Regions from separate parts of the Tardiphaga sp. OK245 genome, predicted to be linked through region 2. Evidence: riboswitches for the same ligand, from Rfam matches in the RefSeq annotation. Region 2 holds a riboswitch; each other region holds the start of a gene.

What was found. A riboswitch is a leader RNA that binds a small molecule or an ion and turns the genes downstream of it on or off. The one in region 2 is predicted to bind cobalamin.
Region 1: another riboswitch for cobalamin. It lies ahead of BLW80_RS02565 (TonB-dependent receptor plug domain-containing protein); the one in region 2 lies ahead of metE (5-methyltetrahydropteroyltriglutamate--homocysteine S-methyltransferase).
Region 3: another riboswitch for cobalamin. It lies ahead of BLW80_RS20475 (ribonucleoside-diphosphate reductase subunit alpha); the one in region 2 lies ahead of metE (5-methyltetrahydropteroyltriglutamate--homocysteine S-methyltransferase).
Region 4: another riboswitch for cobalamin. It lies ahead of BLW80_RS11150 (TonB-dependent receptor); the one in region 2 lies ahead of metE (5-methyltetrahydropteroyltriglutamate--homocysteine S-methyltransferase).

Annotation. Positions count from the first base shown of each region.
Region 1 is NZ_FNWZ01000001.1:563,491-568,082, reverse strand. Features, by position in the region: gene BLW80_RS02570 (FecCD family ABC transporter permease) at 1-88, opposite strand, end outside; gene BLW80_RS02565 (TonB-dependent receptor plug domain-containing protein) at 82-2,058, opposite strand; cobalamin riboswitch at 2,091-2,294, opposite strand; gene BLW80_RS02560 (alpha/beta fold hydrolase) at 2,341-3,129, opposite strand; gene BLW80_RS02555 (O-acetylhomoserine aminocarboxypropyltransferase) at 3,133-4,428, opposite strand; gene BLW80_RS02550 (hypothetical protein) at 4,566-4,592, shown strand, end outside.
Region 2 is NZ_FNWZ01000003.1:716,290-720,881, forward strand. Features, by position in the region: gene metE (5-methyltetrahydropteroyltriglutamate--homocysteine S-methyltransferase) at 1-1,662, opposite strand, end outside; cobalamin riboswitch at 1,788-1,999, opposite strand; gene BLW80_RS15955 (M23 family metallopeptidase) at 2,168-3,571, opposite strand; gene BLW80_RS15960 (protein-L-isoaspartate(D-aspartate) O-methyltransferase) at 3,679-4,329, opposite strand.
Region 3 is NZ_FNWZ01000004.1:391,468-396,059, forward strand. Features, by position in the region: gene BLW80_RS20475 (ribonucleoside-diphosphate reductase subunit alpha) at 1-2,377, opposite strand, end outside; cobalamin riboswitch at 2,497-2,711, opposite strand; gene BLW80_RS20480 (hypothetical protein) at 2,889-3,086, shown strand; gene BLW80_RS20485 (GlxA family transcriptional regulator) at 3,093-4,052, opposite strand; gene BLW80_RS20490 (HD domain-containing protein) at 4,225-4,592, shown strand, end outside.
Region 4 is NZ_FNWZ01000002.1:935,899-940,490, forward strand. Features, by position in the region: gene BLW80_RS11145 (PepSY-associated transmembrane domain-containing protein) at 1-760, opposite strand, end outside; gene BLW80_RS11150 (TonB-dependent receptor) at 763-3,045, opposite strand; cobalamin riboswitch at 3,152-3,341, opposite strand; gene BLW80_RS11155 (alkaline phosphatase D family protein) at 3,487-4,592, shown strand, end outside.

The sequences.
Region 1 (4,592 bases), on a different contig from region 2:
GCGAGCCCAGTGCCAGCAGTGTCACGAGACCGACGAGCGCCAGTGTGGCGATCGTCCGGCGGCGTGCTGCTGGCGCTGCGGTCACCATGTGGCGTTGAAGCCTGCGTAGGCCGCAGGTCCCGTGGTGCCGAAGTTCAGCACTTCCTGATAGTGCTCATTCAGGATGTTCTCGCCGCGGGCGAAGACCTTCCAGTTGGCGTCGATCTTGTACTCGGTATAGAGATCGACGCGGGTATAGGCATCCACCTGACCGACTTGATTGGCGCTGCTGAAGCGCTTCGACACGGTCGTGACGCGCGGCTCGATCATCCACTTGTCGGTGGGCGTGATCGTGAGTGCGAAGCGGGCGAAGTTCTTGGGACGACGTGCCAGCACTGTATCATTGCCGAGATCTTGTGCGTGCAGATAGGTGTAGGCCGCGTTGAACTTCATCAGGCCGGGAATTACGTCCACATTGGCGCCAACTTCGAGACCGCTGGTTTCGGCGCGTGCGACGTTGTTATAGCAACCCGTCTTCTGGTCAGCGGCGCATGCACTAGGTGTAAACGATACAAAGTTGATCAGATTGCTGTAGTCGGTTGCGAAGCCTGTGACCGATACTACCACGCGACCGTTGAACAGGCTCTGATCGATACCAGCATCGTAGCCAAAGTTCGTTTCGGGGGAAAGCGATGGGGTGCCGTTGGCCTGTGAATAGAGCTGGAACAGCGTTGGTGCCTTGGCGCCTGTTCCGGCGCTGGCGTGAAATTTGGTCCCGGTCTCCGTGATGTTATAGGCGGCAGTCGCGCGCCACGTCTCGAAGCGAGCGACATCGACGACGTCATCTACACGGCCGCCGAGGGTGATGTTAAGCCGCTCTCCTATCGGGACTGACCACAACGCGAACACCGAATTTGTGTCCTGCCGTTTCGACAATGTGGAGGTCATTGCAGTCGGTGTCGGAAGGATGCCCGTGGTGAAAGTCTGTGCCGTTTCGCTCTGGGTCTTGGCACCGTAGATCAGGGAGCCGAAAGCGCCAAGTTTCAGCGTCGCTTGGTATTCTGCGCCGAGACTGTTGCCCCAGTAATCCAAGATCCTTGCGGTCGCGCCCGGCGGCGGCCGCATACTGAGTGGATAGCTGAGTTCGTTGAACGAGCGCTCGGTATGGGTATTCGAGACAGTTATGTTGTGCGTCAACACCCCACCGAACGAGTCGATCCCAACGCGGCCGTAGACGGTTTGCAGCAGGCGGTCAGTGGACGATCCTGTATCTGGATATGTACCGCTGGCCGCATCGTAGGCTGCGCGCGTGAACGAATGGACGATGCCGGATTCCAGCCGGATGCCTTCGCCTGCATCGTAGCCGATGCGCGCCGAGCCGCCGACGCGATCGAAGCTGTCGTTTTCGAGATTCGGAAAACGTGCTTCGAGGGCAGGGATACGATAACCGTAACGCGAGAAACCGTTCGAATGCTGACCGCCACCTGTGAAAGCGTAGGACCACGGACCGTTGGTGCCGGTCAGCGATCCCTGCGTCATGACAGTGCCATAGCTGCCGGCTTCGGTGCGCACGTTAACTTGCGCAGGGCCCGAGCCCTTCTTGGTAATGATATTGATCACGCCGCCCATGGCGTCTGAGCCATAGAGCGCGCTCTGCGGGCCCTTCAGGACTTCGATGCGCTCCATCGCCGAAGGCGTGAACATGGCGAATTCGAAGTCGCCCGATGCGGCGGTGGGATCGTTGACGCGGATGCCGTCGATCATCACCAGCGTCTGGCCGGTGTTGCCGCCGCGCAAGCGCACATTCGCGGTGCCGCCAGGGCCGCCGTTTTCACTGATGTCGAGACCTGGCACAGTGCGCAGCGCATCGACCAGCGAGCCGGGATTGCTGGTCGCAATGGTCTCGCCCGACACGACGCTGATCGAACTGCCAGTGCGATTGAGCTGTTCGGGTGCTCTGTCCGCCGTCACCACGATTTCGGAGAGCTGCTCGGCACTGGACTGCGCATGCGCAGCACTATGAGAGCAGGACAGAACAACAACGGCCGCAGTGCCTGCGGCCAAATTCCGGATAGTCATATAACCCCTTCCGTCGACCCACCGTCGAACGAGTGTGAAACTCGTTACCGGCCGGTCTCCTGGCTCGCGGTGGTCTCCCGGTCCGCCTTCCCGAATCTGCGATGCAAATTCAGTGGCTTTGTGGACCTGGAATGGCCGCTTACAGTTGCGGGGGCAGCCGCGGCATAGGGGACATTTCCCCGCACCGCATTCCCGTTTCACCTCCTTGCGGAGGCACCGATAACACCGGACAGGAAGCACAGCGCGCCGCGCGGTGCAACAGTCATCGAAGACTTCTAGACTCTATTGCTCGTGCTGTAGCGCGGCGAGCACGTCGTCGGGACGTTCGACCATCATCATGTGGCCCGTACCCGGCAGAATCACCGTGCGGGCGTTTTTCAATGCGGCGGCCAGGGTCTTGCCGGCCTTGGCAGGAGTCATCATGTCCCGTTCGCCGAGGATGAGCGTGACCGGGATTTCAAGCTGGCCCGCAGCGGTCAGCGCATTCTGGTATGTATTGCAGGCGTTGAGATCGGCGAACAACACGCCCGGCTTTGTGGCTTCGAGCACGCGCTGTGCACCGCTATGCATCCACAACCCCGGCGCGAGGCTGCCGCCGAGTTCGGCGCGAAAGCCGAGCCCCCAGATCGACACCATGTCGATGGCGGAATGCTGATTGGCTTCGGCGTCCTTGAGCAGATCCGGGCCGACGGTCATCGTTCCTGCCGTGCCCATCAGATCGAGGCGCGTGACTTTACCGGGATGCCGCGCTGCAGCCTCCAGCGCGATCAGCGAGCCCATGGAATGGCCGATCAGTCGCGCAGTCTTTGCGCCTGCAGCCTCGATCAATGCTGCGGTCCAGTCTGCGAGATCGGCGATGGTCGTGAGCGCTTCACCCTTTGAGCGACCATGGCCGGGCAGATCCGGCGCCAGCACGGCGAAGCCATGATGCGCGAACCAGCGCGTATGCAGCGCCCAGGTCGAGTGATCGAAGCCGGCGCCGTGGATCATCACGACCACCGGCAGGGAAGGATCGAACGTGCGGCCGCCATTCGCGATATAGGTCTCGTGACCGTTGACGGTGAGTTGCATCGCTCAGCCCTTCTGCGAGATGCGCAGCGCCTGCGCGAGGTCATCGATGATGTCATCGGCGGCTTCGATGCCGATGGAAAGACGGATCAGCTCCTCGCCGATACCGGCGGCCTTGAGTTGCTCGGCGTCCATCTGCTGATGCGTGGTGCTTCCGGGATGAATGACCAGTGTTTTGGCGTCGCCGACATTGGCGAGATGGCTGGTGAGTTTTAGCGCTTCGATGAATTTGCGGCCGGCATTGCGGCCGCCCTTGATACCAAACGAGACGATGGAGCCGGCGCCGCGCGGCAGCAAGCGTTTTGCGAGTTCGTAATCCGGATGGCTCTCCAGCGACGGATGCAGCACCCAGTCGACGGCCTTGTTGGCCGTGAGCGCTGCGAGCACCGCATGTGTATTGGCCATATGGCGCTCCATGCGAATGCCCAGTGTCTCGACGCCTTGCAGAAGCTGGAACGCATTGGTCGGCGAGAGACAGGCGCCGAAATCGCGCAATCCTTCCGTGCGGGCGCGCATGATGAAGGCGGCAGTGCCGAATTGCTCGTCGAAAACGATGCCGTGATAGCCGGCATAGGGTTCGGTGAGTTGCGGGAATTTGCCGGAGGCGTGCCAGTCGAAGCGGCCGCCATCGACGATCACGCCGCCGATAGCGATGCCGTGGCCGCCGATCCATTTGGTGGCGGAGTTCATCACGATGTCGGCGCCGAGCTCGATCGGCCGCGACAGGAATGGCGTCGCGAAAGTATTGTCGATCAGCAGCGGAATCTTTGCGGCATGGGCGATGTCGGCGACGGCGGGAATGTCGAGCACTTCGAGGCCGGGATTGCCGATGGTTTCGCCGATCACCAGTTTGGTGTTCGGCTTGATCGCCGCCTTGAAGGCGTCGAGATCGCGCGGCTTGACGAAACTCGTGGTGATACCGAAGCGCGGCAGCGTGTGGGCCAGCAAGTTGATGGTGCCGCCATAGAGCGAGGACGACGCCACGATGTGATCGCCGGCATTGAGCAGTGTGGCGATGGCGAGATGCAGCGCTGCCATGCCTGATGCGGTGCACACGGCGCCGACCCCGTTCTCGAGTGCGGCGAGGCGCTCTTCCAGCACCGCCGTCGTCGGATTTGAAATGCGCGTATAGATGTGGCCGGCACGTTCGAGATTGAACAGCGCAGCAGCGTGATCCGAATCCTGAAACACGTAGGACGTGGTCTGGTAGATCGGCACGGCGCGCGCGCCGGTGATTGCGTCCGGATGCTGGCCGGCATGCAGACTCAGCGTTTCAAAAGCAGGCGGTTTGGGTGCTGGCATGGTGATTTCATCCCTGGACGCATTTTGCGCCATCTATGGCACGAATCGGATGCGAGTGTGAGTCGGCGATATTTCAACTGATGGAACGAAATGCGGAGCGGCGACTTATACGAGGTCGATCACGCGGGAGAGTTATCATGAAGAAATTGCTGCTGTGCACTGCG
Region 2 (4,592 bases):
TCCAAACAAGACAGGAGGCCGCACATAGCGGGAGCCATAGGACTGCACCCAGCCATGCTTGGTGAAGGCGAAGCCGGAAAGTTGCTCGCCAAAATACTGCACCATGTCGTTGCGCTCGAACTCGCCATGCACCAGCACGTCGAGACCGATATTCTCCTGCCAGCGCACTGCCCTCGCCGTTTGGTTTTGCAGGAACGTCTTGTAGGCGGCATCGCTGAGCGTGCCCCTGACATGGGCCCCGCGAGCGTTTCTCACTTCCGCGGTCTGCGGAAACGAGCCGATGGTCGTGGTCGGAAATGCCGGCAGCTTGAAGCGCCGATGCTGCTCGCTCGCGCGCGTGGCAAAATCGCTGCTGCGACGACGCATAGTCGCATCAACAGAAGCGACGCGTTTGGTGACAGCAAGATCGTGGATCTTCGACGATGCGACCCGCGCGGCTGCCGCCGCATCCGACGCAGCGAGCTTTGCGGCGACATCCGCGCGACTACCAGCCAAGGCGGATCCGAGCGCCGCCAGTTCCTCCATTTTCTGAACTGAAAAGGCCAGCCAGCTTCTGACGTCCGGATCGAGCTCGGTCTCAAGGCCGAGATCGATCGGCACATGCAGCAGTGAGCAGGACGGCGCCAGCTCAACGCGATCCCGCCCCAGCAGATCGACCATGGGTTCCAACCCATCGAGCAGACTGGACAGATCGGACCGCCATATATTACGTCCATCGATCACGCCGAGCGAGAGGATCATGTCCTTCCGCGCCTTCGCAGCGACTTCATCGAACTGGTCCTGCGCGCGGACCAGATCGAGATGAAGCCCGGCGACGGGAAGCGACAGGGCCAGATCGAGGTTGTCGCCCAGCTCACCAAAATAGGTGTTCAGCATGATCCTGAGTTGCGGAACCGCTTCGGCAAAAGCCGCATAGGTCTTCTGCAGTGCCTGCCGAGCGGATGCGTCGAGATCGAGCACCAGACACGGCTCATCCAGTTGCACCCACTCGGCGCCGCTGTCGGCCAATTCCCCAAGCACATCAACATAGACGGGCAGCAATCTGTCGAGCAGCGTCACCGGATCGAATGACGCATCCGCACTCTTGGCCAGCTTCAGATAGGTTACAGGCCCAACCAGCACAGGTCGTGTCTGATAGCCCAGCGATCTCGCCTCTTCGTACTCCTTGATCGGCTTGCGCGATGCGAGACTGAACGTCTGATCCGGCGTCAGCTCCGGGACCATGAAATGGTAGTTAGTATCAAACCACTTGGTCATCTCCTGCGCTGGTACGCCTTGCGACGTATCATGCGCGTGAGACCCATGCGTACAGGCCTCGTCATGCGCATCGCCTTGTGATCCACGTGCCATGGCAAAGTAGGTTGCGAAGGAAACGTCTCCGCCCTTCCAACCATAGACCTCAGGAATGGCACCGACCATGACGCTGGTATCGAGCACCTGATCGTAGAAGGAGAAGTCGTTCGACGGCATGACCGTGATCCCGAGCGACTTCTGACGCGCCCAATTTGCGGCACGCAGCCCGACGCCGACATCGATCAGCGCGTTCTCGTCGATTGCACCGGACCAATAGCTTTCCAGCGCCATCTTGAGTTCACGCCGCGGACCGATCCGTGGCGTACCCAATGTAGCAACACGCAGTGAGGAAGTAGATTTGGAAGTGATAGACTTTGACACAGTAGACATGGCTTAACCCCAATGATTGGGGGCAAAAGGCCAAAGTGACACGTCTGGATTCCACGACGGCAGTCGCGGAATCGCAACCGCACCACCGGGACACCCCGCCCGAGGACGTTTATGTTGTCGAGGCAGGTCTCCTGGCTCGCGGGTCAATGCTGCTGTCCGGCCTTCCCAAAACCTTTGCAGGTCTCAGTGACTTTAATGGACAGCGGCTCACCGCTTACAGTTGCGGGGGCAGCTCCGGCCTTGGCTTAACGCCTCACCGGCTTCCCTCTTAGCTTCGGGCAAACCTTCCCGAAGAACCACGACATGTCCACATATGGGCAACATCGCGCGGCAGTCAACCGAGCTTGCGCGCGCAAGCTGCCCACTCGCAGCAGCGCGCTGAAGACTCCGGAGCTGGAGTGGGCCGCAGCCCCGGGATCAAACGCATCAAGCCCGGCACGAGGCCGGGCTTGCTTAAATGCGAACTACACTTCGTGGATTGCGCTTACGCCCCGTTGAGGAACTGCAGCGGATCGACCGGCGACGAGCCCTTGCGGATCTCGAAGTGAAGCTGCGGCGAAGTAACCTCACCGGACTGGCCGGACTTGCCGATCACCTGACCGCGCTTGATGGTCTCGCCACGCTTCACCATCAGCTCACTCGCATGGGCATATGCGGTGACGTAGCCGTTGGAGTGACGAACGAGGACCAGATTGCCGTAACCCTTCAGCTCGTTGCCGGAATAGGCAACGACGCCATCTTCGGCAGCCTTGATCGGCGTGCCTTCCGGCACGGCGACGTTGATGCCGTCGTTGGACTTGCCATTGGTCTTGGCGCCATAGCCTGTGACCACGCGGCCGCGCACCGGCCAACGGAACGTCGGCAAAGCGCCGGTTGCGTCAGCGGCTTTAGTCGGCGATTCCGGCGTGGTTTCTTCAGGCGTCGTCGTGGCACTTGCGAGACGGGCCTTCTGTGCGGGTTCGGCAGAAGCAACACGGGCCACGGCAGCGGACGTGACCGCGCCAGCCGGAGCAGCCGTCACGGCTGCGACGGGCGCAGCGAGCGGCGCGGCTGCAGGAGCTGCATTGGCCGTACGCGCGCCGGGTACCGTGATCTTGGAGCCGAGCTTCAACTGGGCAGTCGGCGCCAGACCATTGGCGCGCGCGAGTTCGGCCACCGGCACGTTGTTCCGGCGCGAGATGCTCATCAGCGTATCGCCGCGATTGACGAAATGCGTGGTCGACGCGCCGACGGCAGGTTTGCTCGGAGCAGCAGCAACGGCCGGAGTTGCCGCGGCGCCCTGGCGCGGAATGATCAGCGACTGGCCGGGCGACAGCGCGCGCGGACCCTTGTAGCCATTGGCCTGCAGGATCGCGGCCGACGAGACGTTGTAGCGCTTCGCCAGACCGTCGAGCGTGTCGCTGGTGCCGACGATGATCGAGGTGCCGCCATCACGGGCAAGGCCGTTGGTCGCTGCAACCGAGCGCGGTGCCGTGGAGCCGGTGGTTTCGATCGGCGCACGTGCGGGCGGCGGCGTATACATACCGTTGCCGCCCCCGCTGACGGGAGCAGCCGATGCAACCGGACGGGCTGTCGGATAGGACTGCGGCGCCGAGATCGGCGGCGGCAAAGGCTGGGATTGATACTGCGGCTGCGGATTATAGGCCGGGCGCTGATATTGCGGCAGCTCCTGGCGCTCGACCGGCGCGCGCGGTGCGCGCTGCGGTACCGAGCCGGTGGTTTCACCTTGCCAGCCAAAGCCACGGGACTGACCTGAGTCAAAATTTGGATTCTGAGATAGCCGTGTCTGCATGTCGGCGCTGCAGCCGGCAAAACCGATAGACATCAGCGCCAGCACCGCGACCTGCGGAGCGCGGCGCGAGTAAAGCAACTCGACAACGCTGGACATTGGTTACTCACTCATACGCAACAAACAACTGAATTGAGTAAACACCGTCTCCGTTACCAAGCCTTTAACCTTGCGACCAACACGTGACAGCCGTTCACGAACTTTTTTCAGAGTTCGCGCGCGATGCCTGGAAGTGCAGGCACGAAACGTACATCCACGAGCTCCTTTCGCTCCAATCCATCCCCGGTTTTGCGGATCCGGACCAGGGTCTGGACGCCATTGTGAGGACCAACCGGCGCAAGCAGAATACCCCCCTCCTCAAGCCGATCGGTCAGCGCCACTGGCACCTCCTCCATGGCGGCGGTCACGACGATCCGGTCAAACGATCCCAAATTGGCAGCCGGATTGAGGCCATCGCCGAGCATGACCTCGATATTGTGGAGACCGAGTGCCTCCAAACGGGTCCGGGCGGCGTCGGCCAGCGTGCGATAGCGCTCGATGCTGAGCACGTCGCGGACAAGTTTTGACAGGATCGCGGCCTGGTAGCCCGATCCCGTGCCGACCTCGAGCACACGGTGACCAGCATTCAATTGCAGCTGTTCGGTCATATAGGCCACCACGAAGGGCTGGCTGATGGTCTGACCGCAGGCAATCGCCAAGGCCGTATCCCGCCAGGCGTGGGCGCGATCGTTCGGCTCGACGAAGCGATCACGCGGAATATCCTCCATTGCGCGCAGCACCAGCCGATCGCTGATCCCACGGCGCCGTAGACCAAGCTGAAAGGTCATCTGTTCGGGCGGCTGTCCGACGGTAATCATGGAAATGCCTCACGCAGCACAGGTTAGAAACACTCTCGATCTAGCAAAGATAGATTGATGTATTTCTGCGATCGGAACCGGGATAGCCTTACGACAACTTTTATTGTTCCGCGCGCGGAACCAGCAACATACCAGCCTGTTATGGGCGGGGCGCTGAAATCCTGATCTTGCTCTATCTGGTACCGAACACGCGACTGCGTCTTTGGGTCACGAAAATGGCAATGCGTCGAGATTGCGTTCAACCCGGGAATTTGCGATTTTGT
Region 3 (4,592 bases), on a different contig from region 2:
CCGGCTCGATCGACTGCGCGACGCCGCAAATATTGGAGATCGTCGCTGTCGGCGCAATCGCCATCACGTTGGAATTGCGCATGCCGGTGGACTTCACGCGGTCACGCAGGCCGTTCCAGTCGAGCGTGGTCGAGCGATCCATCTGCACGCCGCCGCGTGCCTCCGCAAGTATCTCGATGGAGTCGATCGGCAGGATGCCGCGGCTCCACAGCGATCCCTCAAAGGACGGATAGCGGCCGCGCTCGGCGGCGAGATCCACCGATGCCGAGATGGAATGGAAGGCAATCGCTTCCATGCTGGTGTCGGCAAACGCCACGGCCGCATTCGACGCCATCGCGATACCCTGCACCTGCAGTGCATCCTGAAAGCCCATCAGACCCAGACCCACCGGACGATGCTTGAGGTTCGAGCGGCGCGCTTCCGGGATGGTGTAGAAATTGATGTCGATGACATTGTCGAGCATCCGCATCGCCGTGGTCACGGTGCGCTTGAGCTGCGCGTGGTCGAGACCATCCTTGCCGATATGATTGAGCAGGTTGACCGATCCGAGATTGCAGACGGCGACTTCGTCGTCCGACGTATTCAGCGTGATTTCCGTGCAGAGATTCGACGAGTGGATGACGCCGGCATGCTGCTGCGGCGAGCGCAGGTTGCAGGGATCCTTGAAGGTGATCCAGGGATGGCCGGTCTCGAACACCATGGTCAGCATGCGGCGCCACAAGTCAGTTGCGCGCACTTTCTTGAACACGCGGATCTCGCCGCGCGCAGCCTTCTCCTCATAGGCCGCGTAGCGTTCGGCAAACGGCTTGCCATAGAGGTCGTGCAACTCGGGCGTCTCGTCCGGCGAGAACAGCGTCCATTCGCCATCGGCCTCGACGCGCTGCATGAACAGATCCGGCACCCAGTTGGCGGTGTTCATATCGTGCGTGCGGCGGCGATCGTCGCCGGTGTTCTTGCGGAGATCGAGAAACTCCTCGATGTCGATGTGCCAGGTTTCCAAGTAAGCGCAGACCGCGCCCTTGCGCTTGCCGCCCTGGTTGACGGCGATGGCCGTATCGTTGGCAACCTTCAGGAACGGCACAACGCCCTGGCTCTCGCCATTGGTGCCCTTGATATGCGCGCCGAGACCGCGCACGCGAGTCCAGTCATTGCCGAGACCACCGGAATATTTCGCCAGCAGTGCGTTGTCCTTCACCGACTTGAAGATGCCGTCGAGATCGTCGGCCACCGTCGTGAGGAAGCAGGACGACAGCTGCGGCCGCAGCGTGCCGGAATTGAACAGCGTCGGCGTCGAGGCCATGAAGTCGAACGACGACAGCAGGTTGTAGAATTCGATGGCGCGGGCTTCGCGGTCGATCTCGCGCAGCGCGAGGCCCATGGCAACGCGCATGAAGAAGGCCTGCGGCAGTTCGATGCGATTGCCCTGCACATGCAGGAAGTAGCGGTCATAGAGCGTTTGCAGGCCCAGGAACTGGAACTGAAGGTCCCCTTCCGGCTTCAGCGCGGCAGCGATTCGCTTCAGGTCGAAGCGCGCGAGTTCGGGATCGAGCAGCTCGGCCGCAATGCCGGTCTTGATATAAGCGCCGAAATATTCGGCGTAGCGCGTGGTCATGTCGGCCTGCGACGCGTGGGTCGGGCTGCCATGAACGAAGGAAAGGACTTCCGTGCGCAGTTTGTCGAGCAGCAGGCGGGCGCTGACAAAGGTGTAGTCCGGCTCCTGCTCCACCAGCGTGCGCGCGGCCATGATGCCGGCCAGTGCCAGCTCATCCAGCGTGATGCCGTCATAGAGATTGCGTCGGGTTTCCTCGAGCACCGGGGCGGCATCGACGCCGTCAAGGCCGGCGCAGGCCTCGTTGACGATCAGCGCGAGACGCGCCGAATCGAGCGGGGCGCGGGTGCCGTTGGCGAGCGTGACATGCAGCACCGGTGCGGTGGAGACGAGCGCCGGCTTCGCCGCCAGTTCCTCCGCGCGGGTGCGAGCGCGCTCCTCGCGGTACAGCACATAGGCGCGCGCCACCTTGTGGTGCTCGCTGCGCATCAGCGCCAGCTCGACCTGATCCTGGACGTCCTCGATATGGAAGGTGCGGCCTTCACCGACGCGGCGAGTCAGCGCCGCCACGACTTCGCCGGTCAGCTGTTCCACCGCCTCATGGACGCGGCGCGAGGCCGCTGCCGTGTGGCCCTCGACGGCCAGAAAGGCCTTGGTCATGGCCACGGAAATCTTGCTGCCGTCGAAGGGAGATACGGTGCCGTTGCGCCGGATGATCTGCATCGAGGGTTCGCGCGCAGGCGCAGCGAGCGTTTCCGGCGACAGTTGAATCAGCGGCGCATGAGCCGCATCGCGTCCGTTGGACAAAGCGGAAGAGGAAGTAGGCATCGGCAAGACCCCGTGTGATGCATCAAGCAATGGGGGCTGGGGCCGAAAGGACGCTGCAAAATACACGGCGGAGATCCGCCGGCATTGCCTGCAAGCGACCGCTGGGACACCCCGCCCATGGACGTTCTGGTGTCGCGGCAGGTCTCCTGGCTCGCAGGTCAATGTCTGTTTCAGCCTTCCCGATGCTTGCGCATCAGTGACTTCAATCGAAACAGACTCACTGCTTACAGTTGCGGGGGCAGCGCCGGAATATGACGCAAAACAGCGTCTTTACCGGCTTCCCTCTTAGCCACCAAGTCTTGCGACCAGGCGGACCGTGACATCTACATTTGGTGTGACCCGCGGTGAAGTGTCAAGCGAGCATTGGCGCCGAACGCAACAAATTCGGTAGGGCTGTTGGTTCAGTGGACAACCGCTTGTGTGGCGGAAACCGCGGGATCGTTGGCGGTTTCTGCACGATGCGATTCGTTGTCCGAAAGGACCGTGAGGCGCAGAAGAGCCACATCAATCGATGGAGGATGCCGTGCGGAACCTGGCAACGAGCACTGAGAGAACCGAGTTCAACGCTTTCGTGGAGCACGCAGGCGCGCTCACGGCGTTCGAGACACCGGAGCAGATCGCCCGGCGCCGACTCGACGAGATGCTGAACGAAGCGCTGATGGACAGCTTTCCTGCGAGCGATCCGATTTCTTCGCTGCAACTCGCCTGAGCAGAATCAGACCGCGCGAAAGCTGGCCCGATACTGGCTGGGTGTCAGACCCAGCCGCCGCACGAAGACCTGACGCATATGTTCGGCGGTGGTGAAACCGGATTCATAAGCCACTACCTTCAGCGGCAGATCGCTGCCTTCGAGGCGGTTGCGTGCCGTGTCGATCCGGGCGCCCTCCACAAAATCTGCCGGCGTCATTTTGGTCTCGAGCTTGAACACCCGCGCGAAGGTGCGCGCGCTCATGCCCGCCACATCGGCCAGTTCATCCACGCTGTGTGCGTCACGCAGATGCGCCATCACATGGGCATGGACTCGCGCGATCGGCGAGTCCGGCTCGGCCGGCGGTACCAGATACGGACTGAATTGCGACTGGCCACCCTGGCGCTGCGCCACCACGACCAGACGCTTGGCCACAGCCAACGCAACGTCCGCGCCATGATCTTCCTGGACCAGTGCGAGACCGAGATCGATCCCTGCGGTGACGCCGGCCGACGTCACCAGCGCGCCGTCACGACTATAGATGCGATCGAACTCCACATGCGCTTTGGGGAAACGCACCGCCAATAGCGGCGCATTCTGCCAGTGCGTCGTCACCGTCTTTCCGTCGAGCAGGCCTGCATGGCCGAGCGCGAATGCCCCGGTGCACACCGAACCATAACGCCCCGCCTGGAGCGCCGCATTGGCCAGCCACTCTGTAAGCTGCGGGTCGGCCTCGGCCGTCGGCAGCCCAGGCCCGCCGGCCACCAGCACCAGATCCCAGGGCTTGTTCGCATTACTGAACGCCAGATCGGCGGATATCCGCAAACCGTTCGATGCACGCTGCGGCGCGCAGTCTGCAGCGACAAGTGTGATGTCGTAGCCGTCGCCCGGCGCAACGAAGCCATTGGCTTCCATGAACACATCGAGCGGACCGGCCACATCCAGCGACTGGACGCCGGGGAATATCGCGAGGGCAACGCTCTTCATGGTGAGGCTTCATTCCAACGGCGAGGACGGGCCCAAGTCATTCTGAATAGATAGTCGTCTTGCGGCAGGAAATCACGGGCGAATGGCAGCTTTGCAGGGTGCGGCGCGATTGCGAGGACACAGCCCCCGGACGACAACGGATGCATCATAGCGACAGTGCAAGGAGCATCCCATGAGCAAGACCATCGCCGGCATCAAAGTCCCCGACAGCGCCCTCGCCCGCCAGGTCGATCAACTGGTGCGCGATACCGAAAGCGATCTTCTGTATCATCATTCCAATCGGGTTTTCCTGTTCGGCGCGCTCGCCGGACAGCGCAAGGGTCTCAAGGTCGATTCCGAGTTACTTTATGTCGGCGCGATGTTTCACGACATGGGCCTGCAGGCGCCTTATGCGAGCAAGGATGAACGTTTCGAAGTCGATGGTGCAAATGCTGCCGCGGACTTTCTGCGCAGCCACAGGATCGATGAGCGCGACATCGACGATGTCTGGGACGCCATCGCGCTTCACACGACACCCGGCATTCCCAAGCACAAACGGCC
Region 4 (4,592 bases), on a different contig from region 2:
GATAGGGCGTGATATTACCGCTCGCATAACGCCGCTTAAGGCGCACGCGCAGAATGCCGATCCAGATTCCGGTGACGCCAACGATCAGGCAGATGCCGGAGATCCACAATACGACGAGCCGCCACAGCGGACCGTCCTTGCGCAGCAAGGTCGGATAGATCCAGTGCGGGATCGAGCCGAGCCAGTTCCAGACGCGTTCGGTGCGGTTGGTATCGAGCGCGATCTCGCCGGAGCGCGAGGAGACGTAGAGTTTTGTGCCGGCGTCGTCGCCGAGGGTGATCAGATAAAATGGGCGTAGCGGATCGTAGCGTGCGGTGACACTCCATTGATCGCGATCGACGATCTCGTCGAGCTGAGGCGACTTGCTGGCGGGATGATGCCCGGCAACGGCAAGTGCCTGCTGTTCGTTGACCTCGGTGATGGTACGGCCATCGACGGCGGAGATCGCCTGTCGTTTGCCGTCCCAGCCGGTCAACCGATACACCGGCTCGTCGGCAACCATGTTCAATCGCAATTCGCGCGGATAGCGCGTGGCACCGGCAGCCTTCATCGCCTCGTCGGGAGAGAGCGCCACTTTCTCCCAGACGATGTCGGGCAATGCTGCCAGTCGCTCCTTGTCGGAGAGGCCGGGAAACGCGACATACATCATCACCACGCCCGAGATGAACCACATCGCGAAGAAGAGACAGGTGACGATACCGATCCAGCGGTGGCCGATATACAGCCACCGCCGGAGTGTGCGTGTCAGCTTGCGCGACAAGCTCAGAACTTCACATTGACGGCGAGCTGAGCCGTGCGCGGCATGCCGAGCATCCACTGATTGTCGCTGTAGCTCGACGTCGCATAGATCTTGTCGAACAGGTTGTAGACGCGCAGTGACACCGTGGTGTTGACGTCCGGCTTCCACTGCAGGCCCGCATTGACCAGTGTGTAGCTCGGCATCTCCAGCGTGTTTGCATTGTCTGCATACGTTTTGCCGACGATCTGGAAGCCGGCATTGGCCGACCAGTTCGCCGCAAAGGCCCAGGTTGCCCAGACGTTGGTGACGTTCTGCGGCACGTTGAACGGCACATTGCCGGCGTAGTTCACAGCGATGCCACCCACGTTCTGGATGAAATCGTCATATTTCGCGCGCACGAACGCGGTGTTGGCGTCGACGCGCCAGCCATAATCGAGCGAGACGCCGATCGAGGCTTCGATGCCACGCGAAGACTGCTGGCCCACCTGCACGACCCGTGTCAGTGTCGGGTCGGTTCGGTCCGGCGTCAGCAGGTTGTTCTTGACGATCTGATAGCCCGCCAGCGTCCACTCGCCACGGCCGCCCCAGAACGACTGCTTGACGCCGATCTCCACCTGTTTGCCGGTGGCCAGATCGAATTTGGCGTTGGCGTTGCTCGCCGTGATTAGGCCGCCCACAGGATCGGCTGCGACCGAATACTGGCCGTAAAAGGCCAGATCCTTGATCGGTGTGTAGACCACACCGGCGCGCCAACTGGTCGAAGAATAGTCCCGGCTGTAGCTGTTGGCGGCATTGCGAACGTCGGTCCGCTCGACGGTCGGTTGGTCCTGGCGAACGCCGGCGATCAAGGACAGTTGCTCGGTGACCGACAACCGGTTCTCGGCGAACACCGCGTACTGGTTGGTCACGCTGGAGAAGTCCGACGTAAGCGGATCGGGACTGAAGTACAGGCCAGGATTGAAATTGATGGCGTCGACCGACGACGATCCACCATAGGGCGAGTTGGTCGAGCGCTTGAAGTCGATGCGGTTGACGTCGAAGCCAGCGACGAATTCGTTGGCCATCCCGAGTACATGGCCCTTGAACGTGGCGTCGAAGCGGTCGCCGATCTGTTGCTGGTCGTGGAAGATTTCCAGATAGGTGCTGCGATCGATCAGGCCGGTGGCCGGATTGAACGCATAATTTTCGAGCTCTTTCCAGTGCCGCTTGCTGTACAGATAGTACAACGTGTTGCGGATCGAGATGCCGTCGGCCACTTGCCACTCGGTCTTCACCTGATTCCAGCTATCCTGCCAGCGGATGGTGCTGTCGCCTACATTGTAGTTCTTGAAGCGCAGCGCCGGATCGAACTGGCCGTTGATCAACGGCGTGCCGAAATAGCGCATCGGCTGGCGATCGCCGTAGTCGGTCGAGATCGTCCAGACCACGTCTTCGGTCTGCTTGACCTGCACGGCAGCATGCAGCGCTATGTTCGAGCTGTTGCCGCGGTCGACCCAGCCGTCCGACATGTTGCCGGTGGCGGTGATGCGATAGGCGACGTCCTTGTTGATCGGGCCGCCGCTGTCCACGGCGATGCGGCGTTCCATGTTGCTGTCGAGCGATATCTCGGCCTGATTGCGCGGAATCCATGATGGCATCTTCGAGATGATGTTGATCGCGCCGCCGACCGCGCCTTCGCCGAACATCACGGAGGCCGGACCGCGCAGCACCTCGATACGCTCGGTGGACCAGGTGTCGAACGGAAAGTTCACGGTGCCCGCGCCGACATAGAGCCGCGTGCCATCGAGCAGTATCTTCACCGAATCCGTGCCGGAGAAGCCGCGGGTGCTGTAGGCGACGCCGCCATTGCCGGGATCTCCGATGGCGGTGATGCCGGTGGCATTCTGCGTGACGGCATCGACGACGTTCTGTTGGCCGCGCTCGGCCATGGTTTCCGCCGAGATGACCTCGACGCTGGCCGGCGTCTGCAGGCGCGTGAGGCCGAGGCGGCTGCCGGTGGATGTAGTGCCTGTGAGGTTGAGCGTCGGCGCTGCGAAGACAGCGCCTGTCGGCGTGGCGACCGGTGCGCCGGTATTGGCGGCGACATTGCGCTGCTGCCGCGAGCGCGCAGCGCGCGATGCATTGCCGTTCGTGGCGCGGCGTGCGCGCTGAGGCGTCGCTGACGGCTGAACAACAACAGGATCGAGCGTCTGGCTCGACTGTGAGGTTTGCGACCAGCTTTCGCTCGGACACAAAAAGCAGGAGAGAGCAACAGAATAAAGAAAGGGAGTATGTCGCTTCAATGCGACGGGAGAAACGGAGGTCATGAACAGGACTCGCGGTTACGTGGCACGTCACCGCAAACCAAGTCGCCCCGCCGCTTTCAAACAGGCAGTGTGACTTCCACCAGGACACCCCGCCCAATGTGCTCGCGTGTGACCACGACTGGCGGCAGGTCTCCTGGCTCGCGGGTCAGTGCCTGTCGCCGCCTTCCCAGGTGAACACCCAGTGGCTCTTGGCGCAGGCTCGCCGCTTACAGTTGCGGGGGCAGCCGCGGAATCGGGGGATCCCCCTCACCGCATTCCCTTTTGATCCCCGAAGGGAACCGTCGCGTTCACGTTAAGGTGAAATTTCCAAATGTGTCAATCAAGCTGCCAGTCATTCGCAGCTTGCTTTGGCGGGTGTTGATATTGCGCATCACTTGTCATCGCAGCGTCAAGCGATCTGCCTAGAGCCACTGGTGCCAGAGCCAGGATCAGGAGTTCGCCATGGCGCTACATATTTCCCGTCGTCGCTTCCTCGCGCACTCAGCCGCAGCAGGCGCAAGCTTCCTGGCGATGCCTTACCTCAGCCGTGCGGCGGATCGTCCGCTCGTGTCGCATGGCGTGCAGTCCGGCGATGTCGGGACGAGCAGCGGCATGATCTGGTCGCGCGCGGATCGGCCGGCGCAGATGATGGTGGAGGTCGCCACTACCGAATCCTTCAGCAATGCGCGCATGTTGCCGGTTATCACGGCGCTGCCCGAGAGCGATTTCACGGCGAAGTTGCTGCTCGATAACCTGCCAGCCGGGCAGGACATCTTCTACCGTGTCAAATTCCGCGATCTCTCGCATACCGACATCGTCGGCGAGCCCGTGATCGGCCGCTTCCGCACCGCGCCGGCGGATCGCCGCGATGTGTCCTTTGTCTGGGGCGGCGATGTCGCAGGCCAAGGCTGGGGCATCAATGCCGAGGATGGCGGCATGGTCACCTATGCCACCATGCGCAAGCACAATCCGGATTTCCTGATCCATTCCGGCGACACGATCTATGCCGACGGCCCGATCCTGCCTGAAACGAAATTGCCGGATGGCACGATCTGGAAGAACACCATCACGGTGCCGGAGAAGGCGAAGGTCGCCGAGACGCTTGATGAATTCCGCGCCGCGCACAAATACAATCTGCTGGACGACAATGTCCGCGCCTTCAATGCGCAGGTGCCGATCTTCGGCCAGTGGGACGATCACGAGGTCACCAACAACTGGTCTTCATCGAAACAGTTACCGGCATCCTACAAGGAGCGCGACATCACGCTGCTGGCGGCGCGCGGTGCGCGTGCCTTTCACGAGATGTATCCGATCTCGGTCAATCCGAACGAGCCTGGCCGCGTCTATCGCACGCTCAATTACGGCCCGCATCTCGATGTCTTCATGCTGGACGAGCGCAGCTATCGCGGGCCCAACGGCCCGAACCTGCAGGAGAGCTATGGTCCCGATGCGTATTTCATCGGTCCGGAGCAGATGGCCTGGCTGAAGCACGCATTGATGGCCTCGAAGGCGACCTGGAAGGTCATCGCCTCGGATATGCCGATCGGCCTCGTCGTCTATGACAACGC